Regions from separate parts of the Arthrobacter sp. Soil_C_60 genome, predicted to be linked through region 1. Evidence: predicted binding sites of a transcription regulator. Region 1 holds the regulator's gene; the other holds the start of a gene.

Evidence for each region. Region 1 encodes Rex, which represses fermentation and respiration genes when NADH is low (regulators of the CRP and FNR family bind a similar motif). Its sites were predicted from a motif close to CTTGTGAANNNNTTCACAAG; they were not measured.
Region 2: the regulator Rex is predicted to act here: its motif matches at 2,075-2,094, upstream of AC3A4M_RS11915 (glyceraldehyde-3-phosphate dehydrogenase).

Annotation. Positions count from the first base shown of each region.
Region 1 is NZ_JBDGKM010000001.1:45,497-49,796, forward strand. Features, by position in the region: gene AC3A4M_RS00215 (helix-turn-helix domain-containing protein) at 1-145, shown strand, start outside; gene AC3A4M_RS00220 (30S ribosomal protein bS22) at 323-421, shown strand; gene AC3A4M_RS00225 (HAD family hydrolase) at 536-1,354, opposite strand; gene AC3A4M_RS00230 (glutaredoxin family protein) at 1,463-1,726, shown strand; gene AC3A4M_RS00235 (redox-sensing transcriptional repressor Rex) at 1,788-2,516, shown strand; gene AC3A4M_RS00240 (hypothetical protein) at 2,523-3,266, opposite strand; gene AC3A4M_RS00245 (YceI family protein) at 3,458-4,003, opposite strand; gene AC3A4M_RS00250 (histidine phosphatase family protein) at 4,127-4,300, shown strand, end outside.
Region 2 is NZ_JBDGKM010000004.1:476,537-480,836, reverse strand. Features, by position in the region: gene AC3A4M_RS11930 (YaaA family protein) at 1-713, opposite strand, end outside; RNA gene rnpB (RNase P RNA component class A) at 784-1,171, shown strand; gene AC3A4M_RS11920 (glycerophosphodiester phosphodiesterase) at 1,210-1,938, opposite strand; gene AC3A4M_RS11915 (glyceraldehyde-3-phosphate dehydrogenase) at 2,290-3,765, shown strand; gene AC3A4M_RS11910 (hypothetical protein) at 3,890-4,099, shown strand; gene def (peptide deformylase) at 4,107-4,300, opposite strand, start outside.

The DNA.
Region 1 (4,300 bases):
TGTTTCCAAGATGACCGTTTACCGGTTGATCCACTCCGGAGAGATGCCTGCTGTTCGTTTCGGGCGCTCCTACCGGGTGCCGGAATCGGCCGTGGAGCAGTATCTTCGCGGTGCCGTTGTGGAGGGCCAGTCGGATACCGCTTAGGCGGTTTTGGATCTGGGCAACGGACCGGGCGCCAACGGCCGGTAAATTGTCGCCTGATTTAGGCGGTACCCTGTTAAGGAACGTTTTACGTCATCGTAAGAATCCGCCGGCCACTGCTGTTCTCAAGGGCAAACTGTGGCAGTCGGATGTTAATCGAAGTGAATTTGTGAGGAACTCGTGGGTTCAGTTATTAAGAAGCGCCGCAAGCGTATGGCCAAGAAGAAGCACCGTAAACTGCTTCGCAAGACACGCCACCAGCGTCGCAATAAGAAGTAGAGCTTCCGCTTTACAGCATGCTTCTCGGTCCGTCAGGCAACTGGCGGGCCGTTTGCGTTAAACCGTGCGGGAACTCCGAACTGCCCCGTGGCGGGAACGCCGCAGCGGACCTGCTTAGCCGCGTGGGCCGCGGAACTTGTGCACCCCGCGCCAGAGCCCGTACACGGCGCCGGCTCCTGTGGCGGCTTTGAGGCCCAGGGTTGCAGCCTTGCGGCCGCTGCGAAAGTCGTAAATCGGCCAGTTGCGTTCCCGGGCATGCCGGCGCAGCCTAGCGTCCGGATTGATAGCCACCGGATTGCCCACCAGCGACAGCAGCGGCACATCATTGTAGGAGTCGCTGTAGGCCCAGCAGTTCTCCAGCTCCAGCCCCTCCAGCTTGGCGAGTTCGGCGACAGCATAGGCCTTGGCCGGTCCATGCAGGATTTCACCGACCAGTGCCCCCGTGTAGGCGCCCTCGGAAATTTCCGCCACGGTACCCAGAGCCCCATCCAGGCCCAGTCGGTCCGCGATGACCTCCGCGACCGTCAGGGGAGTGGCAGTCACCAGCCACACTTTGCGGCCGGCACGCAGATGCTGATCCGCGAGGGCGCGGGTGCCAGGCCAGATCTTAGAGGCGATGATCTCGTCATAGACTTCCTCGCCCAGGGCCTTTACATCCGTCACCATCAGCCCGGCGCCGAGCGCCATGGCGGTATCGCGGACGGATTGGATGTCCTTCAGGTTTTCCCCGCGCCACAGGAACTTTCCCTGCTTGATGGCGAACCCGGCGACGTCGCGCATCCGGAAGGCACCGCGTTGGTACATCTTGCGCCCCACATGGAACAGGCTTGCCCCGCGCATCAAAGTATTGTCGACGTCGAAAAACGCGGCCCCGGTTTCTGTGCCGGCGGGATCAGGCTTTCGATGGGCAGGACCTGCGGCGGCTAAGGGCATGTCTCGAGTCTAACGAGGCAAAGGCATCGATGCCGAGCCGCCCTGTGGGCGGAGGCAGCGCGGCGTCCGGTTATTGACTCCTGACCCGGTAGGGCTACGTTGTTAGCTATGACGGATTCAGCTGCTCCCCGCCCTAGCCATGAACTGGTGCTGCTCACCAAGCCGGACTGCCATCTTTGTGAAGCGGCCCGGGAAACTGTGTCGGCAGTTGCCGATGACCTAGGGCTGGAATGGCAGGAGAAGTCCATTCTGGAGGATCCGGAGCTGGAACGGCGGTTCGCCGAGGAGATTCCGGTGGTCATGATCGACGGCGTGCAGCGAGATTTCTGGCGCATCGACCCTGAGAGGCTGCGGCGCCTGCTGACGTCCTGACCCCACTAGAGCCGATTGGTTGCCGTTTTGCCCAGCGCCTAAAGTGGGACTACAGCTAGCAATGGAGAGCCACATCGTGACCACGCAGGATCTTCCCGGTACCGCTGGGAATCCCGAAAGTTCGGGCCGCACTATTCCGCCGGCGTCTGTTGCGCGGCTGACGATCTACCTGCGCGCCCTGAACTCCCTGCTTGCCGAGGGGGTGGAGCGTGCCTCATCGGAGGAACTCGCCGAAGCCGCCGGGGTGAAGTCCCCGATGCTCCGCAAAGATCTGTCCTACCTCGGCTCCTACGGCACCCGCGGCGTCGGCTATGACGTGCAGCTGCTGACGCGGACCATTTCCGCCCGACTGGGGCTGACCCAGGAATGGCGCGTCGCCATCATCGGCGCCGGTAACCTCGGCAGGGCTCTGGCAGGCTATTCGGGTTTCACCACGCGTGGATTCGAAGTTGCGGCCATCTTCGATGCTGACCCGTCGATCATCGGAACCGAGATCGGTGGTCTGAAAATCCACAACACGGCCGATTTGGAAACGGTGCTGCACCGGACCGGCGCGAACATGGTGGTGCTGGCCGTTCCGGGCCGTGTGGCACAGGAACTCTGCGACAAGCTCGTCGCTGCCGGAATCACCAGCATCCTGAGTTTCGCCCCCGTTGTGCTGCAGGTACCGCCGCATGTGCAGGTGCGGAAGGTTGACATGGCCACCGAACTGCAGATCCTGGCCTATCATGCACAACGGGCGCAGGAAGCGGAGCTGGACTCCGAAACCCGCGCCCGCAAGGCACAGTAGGAAACGTCAGCGGCCGTAGATGCCGAACTTGCGTGCCGCCACTGCCTTGAAGAAGTTGCTCGACGGCGGCATGAACAGCAGCACGATTGCGGCGATGCCAAGGAGGATCGTCAGGGTGTGCAGTCCAAACGGAATGATGCCGAGCAGCGACAGCGCGGCGAATACCGTACCCGTAATCCGGGCCCAGTTCTTGCCGGCCTTTACGCCGAAGGCAACCATCAGGTAGAGCCCGATGCCGATAAGCCCGACGACGACCATGACCACGCCGGCCATACCGCTGGCCATGTCGATGAATTCCTGTTCGCTGATCTGGCCGCCGGTCTGGGCCACGGCATCCCGGACAGCCGGGTCATCCGCCAGCTGGGCCAGCACGGTGTCCATGGTTGCCAAAGAAATGATGATCTCGATGGCGGTCAGCGCTGCCGCCGCGATGAGCAGCCAGAAGGCGATCATGACTTCTTTGGGAGCTTCGGGCTTCCCTGTACCGCCTTGGGGCTGGCTGCTCGGGTAGCTGTACTGGCCCGGCTGTGCATTCTGGTACCCGTACGGAGACGGGGTGTTCTGGCCATAGGGCTGTTGTCCGTACGGCTGGTTTTGTCCGTAGGGGGAGTTCTGCCCGTACTGCGGCGTGTTCTGGCCATAGGGCGAGTTCTGTCCGTAGCGGGGTGCGACGTCGCCGTTCTCGCCGGACTGTCCCGGTTGCTGGTCCGGTTTCTCGGACGGATTTGGATTGTTTTCGGGAGTGGACATGGTCGCATCCTTCTTCTGTCGATCGACACTGCAGATAGCCGCCGGTACCGCGTTGACAAGCCAGGACAGGACAGCTCCTACTGCAACCCTACAGCGCAGACATACCGGCAGGGACTAGCTCTGAAGGATGATTTTGCCCGGCCGGAACAGCTGTCCCGGCCGGGCAAAATCCATGCATCGGATCGGGCAGCTCAGGCCTGCTTGACCAGTGCTGCATCCAGGTTGATCTTCACCTTGTCGCTGACCAACACGCCGCCGGCCTCCAGCGCCGCGTTCCAGGTCAGGCCGAACTCCTTGCGACTGATTTCGGTTTCACCGGTGAACCCGGCCCTGGTCGCCCCGAACGGATCGACAGCCACGCCGGTGAACTCCACCTCGACTTCCACCGGCTTTGTCACGCCGCGGATCGTCAGGTCGCCGGTAACGGTGTAGTCCTCGCCGTCGCCTTCGACGCCCGTGGCGACGAAGGTCATCTCGGGGAACTGCTCGACATCGAAGAAGTCAGAGCCCTTGACATGGGCATCGCGGTTGGCGTCGCCGGACTCGAAACTGGCTGTATTAACCGTGGCATGCAACGTGGACTCGGCGAGTGATTCACCAACACGGGCCTCGGCCGAGGCATCAGTGAATCGGCCGCGGACCTTGCTGATCCCGGCGTGGCGGACGGTGAAGCCAATTTCGCTGTGCGCCAGGTCGAGAGTCCAGACGCCTTGAGCCAGGCCTTGGGGCAATGTCATAACGATCTCCTTCGTGGGAAAAACGATTCCATCTGGGCTGAGCAGCAGATCTTCACTCAGTGCCCATTCTTGCCACGCCCTCCGGCTTTGGGCAATCCCCTTGACTTTGAGAGAATTAAGACCATGCCCCTATCCACTGTGCATTTACTCCGCCACGGCGAGGTCCATAATCCGGACCGCGTCCTCTATGGCCGGCTGCCTAATTTCCGTCTCTCCGAGCTTGGACATGAGATGGCCCAGCGGGCGGCGGACTACTTTGCCCAGCGGGCCGAAGACGGCGCCAAGATCAGCTACTTG
Region 2 (4,300 bases), on a different contig from region 1:
ACCAGCTCCGCCTGCCATTTCTCCTGCGCGGCCTTGAGCAGGTTGGCCGGGGTTTCCGGCGCCTTGCCCCGGCGGGTGAGCAAATGGCGGGCGAGCTCGCCCCGGGTGTGCTTGGCAAAGTGGGAGACGACGGTCCGCTTGCCGTTGCGCTCCTGGAAAACGTTGACCACTACCGTCCTGTCCGCGGCCGGCGACCACGCCGCGGCATAGCTGCTGGAGCGGCAGTCCACCAGCAGATGCCCGTCCGCATGAGCGTCCAGCGCCGCGGGCAACTGCTTCTTCCAGTAGCTGGCGAGCTTCCCTGTTTCGGGCAGGCCCACCGACATGGAGAGCCGGTACGCGGGAATGAAGTCGGGGAAGGCGATGGCTCCCCACAAGGCAGAGACAATGACGACGGCGGCGTCGGCCTTGCGCTTCTGCGCCGGGGTCATGGTGCGGTAGCCCAGAGCGTCGTAAAGGACGCCTGAATAGACGGCATGAGCGGCGGCCGACGGCTCGTTGTGCAGCCGCGTGTTGCGTTCCACTTCGGCGGCCAGCGAGGCACCGACGCCGAGACTGACCAGCGCATCCGGTTGCGAACTGACGTGGGCCAGGGCGTCCAGGACTTCTACGCGGGCTGGATTCAGCTCCGGAAAATGCAGTTCCGAGAGCTCGAACGGATGGCCGTTGGCGGCGGCGGTTTTACCTTCGGAGGGAGGAAGCAGAATCAGCACCCTACGAGCTTACAGATTCCGACGGAGGTCGCCCGCGCGTGGTGCCGCGGCCTGTATCCTTGGAACTGGATGGGTTGGCTGGGCGATCGCGTTGGCGGGTGCAAACCTGCTGCCGAGGAAAGTCCGGGCTCCGCAGAGCAGAGTGGTGGGTAACGCCCACTCGGGGTAACCCGCAGGCCAGTGCCACAGAAAACAAACCGCCAGGACCGCCCATGGGCGGGATCTGGTAAGGGTGAAAAGGTGGTGTAAGAGACCACCAGTGTCCCGGGTGACCGGGAGAGCTAGGTAAACCCCACTCGGAGCAAGGCCATACAGGGTACGTTCGAGGGCTGCTCGCCCGAGTGCCCGGGTAGGCCGCTTGAGGGCATCGGCAACGGTGCCCCTAGATGGATGATTGCCACCCGGCGGCGGGCAACTGCCGCCGGCGACAGAACCCGGCTTAAAGGCCAACCCATCCCACTCGTCGAACGTAACTCCGATGGCAAGAGTTCTTCCCCTAATCGATGCTGCCGGCTAAATGCCACGGATCGTCTGTGAACATGCCGTCTACGCCTGCGTCGAGTAATTCTTTAGCTGTCTCAACCTTGTTCACGGTATAGGGCCAGACGATCAGATCACTCTCCGTCAGCCCGCTGAGTTGCTCGGCAGGAATTCCAGCAGGGGGACCAACATGACTTATGCCATGTTGGATAATTTCATTTGAGTCAGGTATCGCGTTTTCGGAGAGCAAATACAACACCCTTAATCCTGCATCCGCCATCTGCTGGCAAACCTGGTAGTCGAAGGATTGGGCGATGACGGAGTCTTGCAAATCTTTACTTAATACCGATTCAACGAACCGATCCGTATCGGCGCCTGCCTTGAGCTCGGGAACAAGCAGGTGCTTACCTCCGAACTTAACCAACACTTCGTTCCAAGTCGTCGGCGTTCCGGATTTTCCCCCTGACGGGTGCTCGATACGTGCTCCCGCCCACTGGCCCGGTGTTATTTTTTCAATCGGGCCAGATAGCCCGATTAACGTGCGGTCTACTGTCGGGTCATGCTGCGGCACTAATGTTCCATCAGCGAGTTGCCTCAAATCCATTTCCAGTGGGAATTCAGAGTTGGCGACAGCTTCAAATGCTTCTAGGGAGGATTCAGGGTAGACAAGGGCTCCTCCTCGATGGGCTATAAATGTCGGTTCGGCTTCGCCTGTGATCCCGCAGCCTGTCAGAGCCAGGAGCATGGCTGCCGCAGACGCTATCCCTGTGATGCTTCCCCGTATCAATCTGTCTCCCCATCGTCGAATGAGCCGTATTCTATGCAAGAAACGTTGCAGTCAGAGAAGCGTGCGAGTGAGCTACCGCCGAGTTGGAACGAAGGCTGTGAGTGACTTCACACGTATCTGGAACCAGCGCCCCTCCGGAGTCTCTAGAATAGATAGATATGGGCATAGTCCTCAACACAGCTGCCGGCGACGGCGGACGTGTGCTCTGCACGAAGTAGACGGATCTTCGTTGCAGGCGTCGCCGTGGATTGCGCGGCGAGTTCCAACCGGTCTCGAGGGAGAGTCCGGCTGATGTAGGAAGGTAATTCTGTGAACCAGAAGTCAGAAGCGGCCCTGGATACGTGGATCAATCGCGAGGCGCTTGCCGAAACGATGATTCCGCTGATCGGGCGCCTGTACCGCGAGAACAACGTGGTCACATCCATCCACGGACGAAGCCTGATCAACCAGTCCGTTGTCGGCATCCTCAAGGCCCATCGGTTTGCCCGGCAGATCGATGACGTTGAATTGCCGCTGGAAGAAACTTTCCCGGTGCTTCAGGCCCTGACCGAGCTTGACCTCGGTGCCGGCTCTGTCGATCTGGCCCGCCTGCTGGCCAAGTTCAAGACCGAAGCCGCGGGCAGCGAACTGAAGGACTTCCTGCGGGAAGAGCTGGCCGAGATCGTCGGTAAGCGTGGAGCGGACGCCCGCGTCAGCACCGACGTCGTTCTTTACGGTTTCGGCCGCATCGGCCGTCTCCTGGCCCGGATCATGATCGGCCACTCGGGCGGCGGCCACGGCCTGCGGCTGCGGGCCATCGTGGTCCGCAAGGGATCCGAGAATGACCTCATCAAGCGTGCGAGCCTGCTGCGCCGCGACTCCGTCCACGGCCCGTTCGAGGGGACAATCTCGGTGGACGAGGAGCAGAACACCATCCTCGCCAACGGCACGCTGATCAACGTGATCTACTCCAACGATCCGTCCACGGTTGACTACACCGCGTACGGCATCAACGACGCCATTGTTGTGGACAATACCGGCCGCTGGCGCGATGAAGAGGGCCTGTCGCAGCACCTGAAGAGCAAGGGTGTTTCCCGCGTTGTGCTGACGGCCCCGGGCAAGGGCGGCCTGAAGAACATTGTGCACGGTGTGAACCACAAGGACATCACCTCCGACGACAAGATCGTCACAGCCGCGTCCTGCACCACCAACGCCATTACCCCTGTGCTGAAGGCCATCAACGACAAGTACGGCGTGGTCCACGGCCATGTGGAGACGGTGCACTCGTTCACGAACGACCAGAACCTGATCGACAACTTCCACAAGGGTGAGCGCCGCGGCCGTGCTGCTTCGCTGAACATGGTGATCACCGAGACCGGTGCCGCCAAGGCAGTCGCCAAGGCCCTGCCCGAGCTGGAAGGCAAGCTGACGGGCAACGCTATCCGCGTTCCTACCCCGAACGTCTCGATGGCCATCCTGAACCTGAACCTGGAAAAGAACGCCACCAAGGAAGAACTGAACACCTACCTGCGCGGAATGTCGCTGGATTCCGAACTGCACAAGCAGATCGACTACATCGACTCTCCCGAGGTTGTTTCGAGCGACTTCGTGGGCTCGCGCCGCGCCGGCATCGTCGATGGCCTCGCAACCATCGCCAACGGCAAGAACGCCGTCCTCTATGTCTGGTACGACAACGAATTCGGCTACAGCTGCCAGGTCATCCGGGTCCTGGAGGAAATGGCCGGGGTGCACCCGATGCTGTTCCCGGTTGTTGCCAAGGAACCCGTGGTCGAGGCGATCAGCTGACCTGACGGAACCTTGTTACATCGAGAGGCCGGCGGCGCTTTGTGCGCCCGCTGGCCTCTCGGCATTTGCGGCAAGCGGAGAACGGCTATGGCTTTTGCTAGGGAGCCGTTCCTAGAATGGGCCCATGACTGAAAAGACAGAGTTGTCGAGATGGGAACAGGCGCAGGCCAACTACAAGGAGGCCCAGCGCTTGCTCAAGGAAGCGCAGTCGGCGTTTGCACGCGGAGATGTCCAACAGAAGCGCGTTGACGAGCTGACCCGGTTGAAGGACATCGCCGAGGAAGACTATCTGCGGTGCGAGAAGGAGCATCGGTCAGGATTGACGGACTCCTAGCGCGGAATTAGTGGCCGAACGGATCCGGGTCCACACCCGGCATCCAAGTCAGTCCTTCTTTGGCCCAGCCCTCGTTCTTGATGTGCTTGCGTGCGCGCCGGCCCCAGCGATCATTGAGCCGATCGATGTACAGCTTGCCGTCAAGATGGTCGTATTCATGCTGCATGACGCGGGCGAACCAGCCCGTGGCTTCGAAGTCCA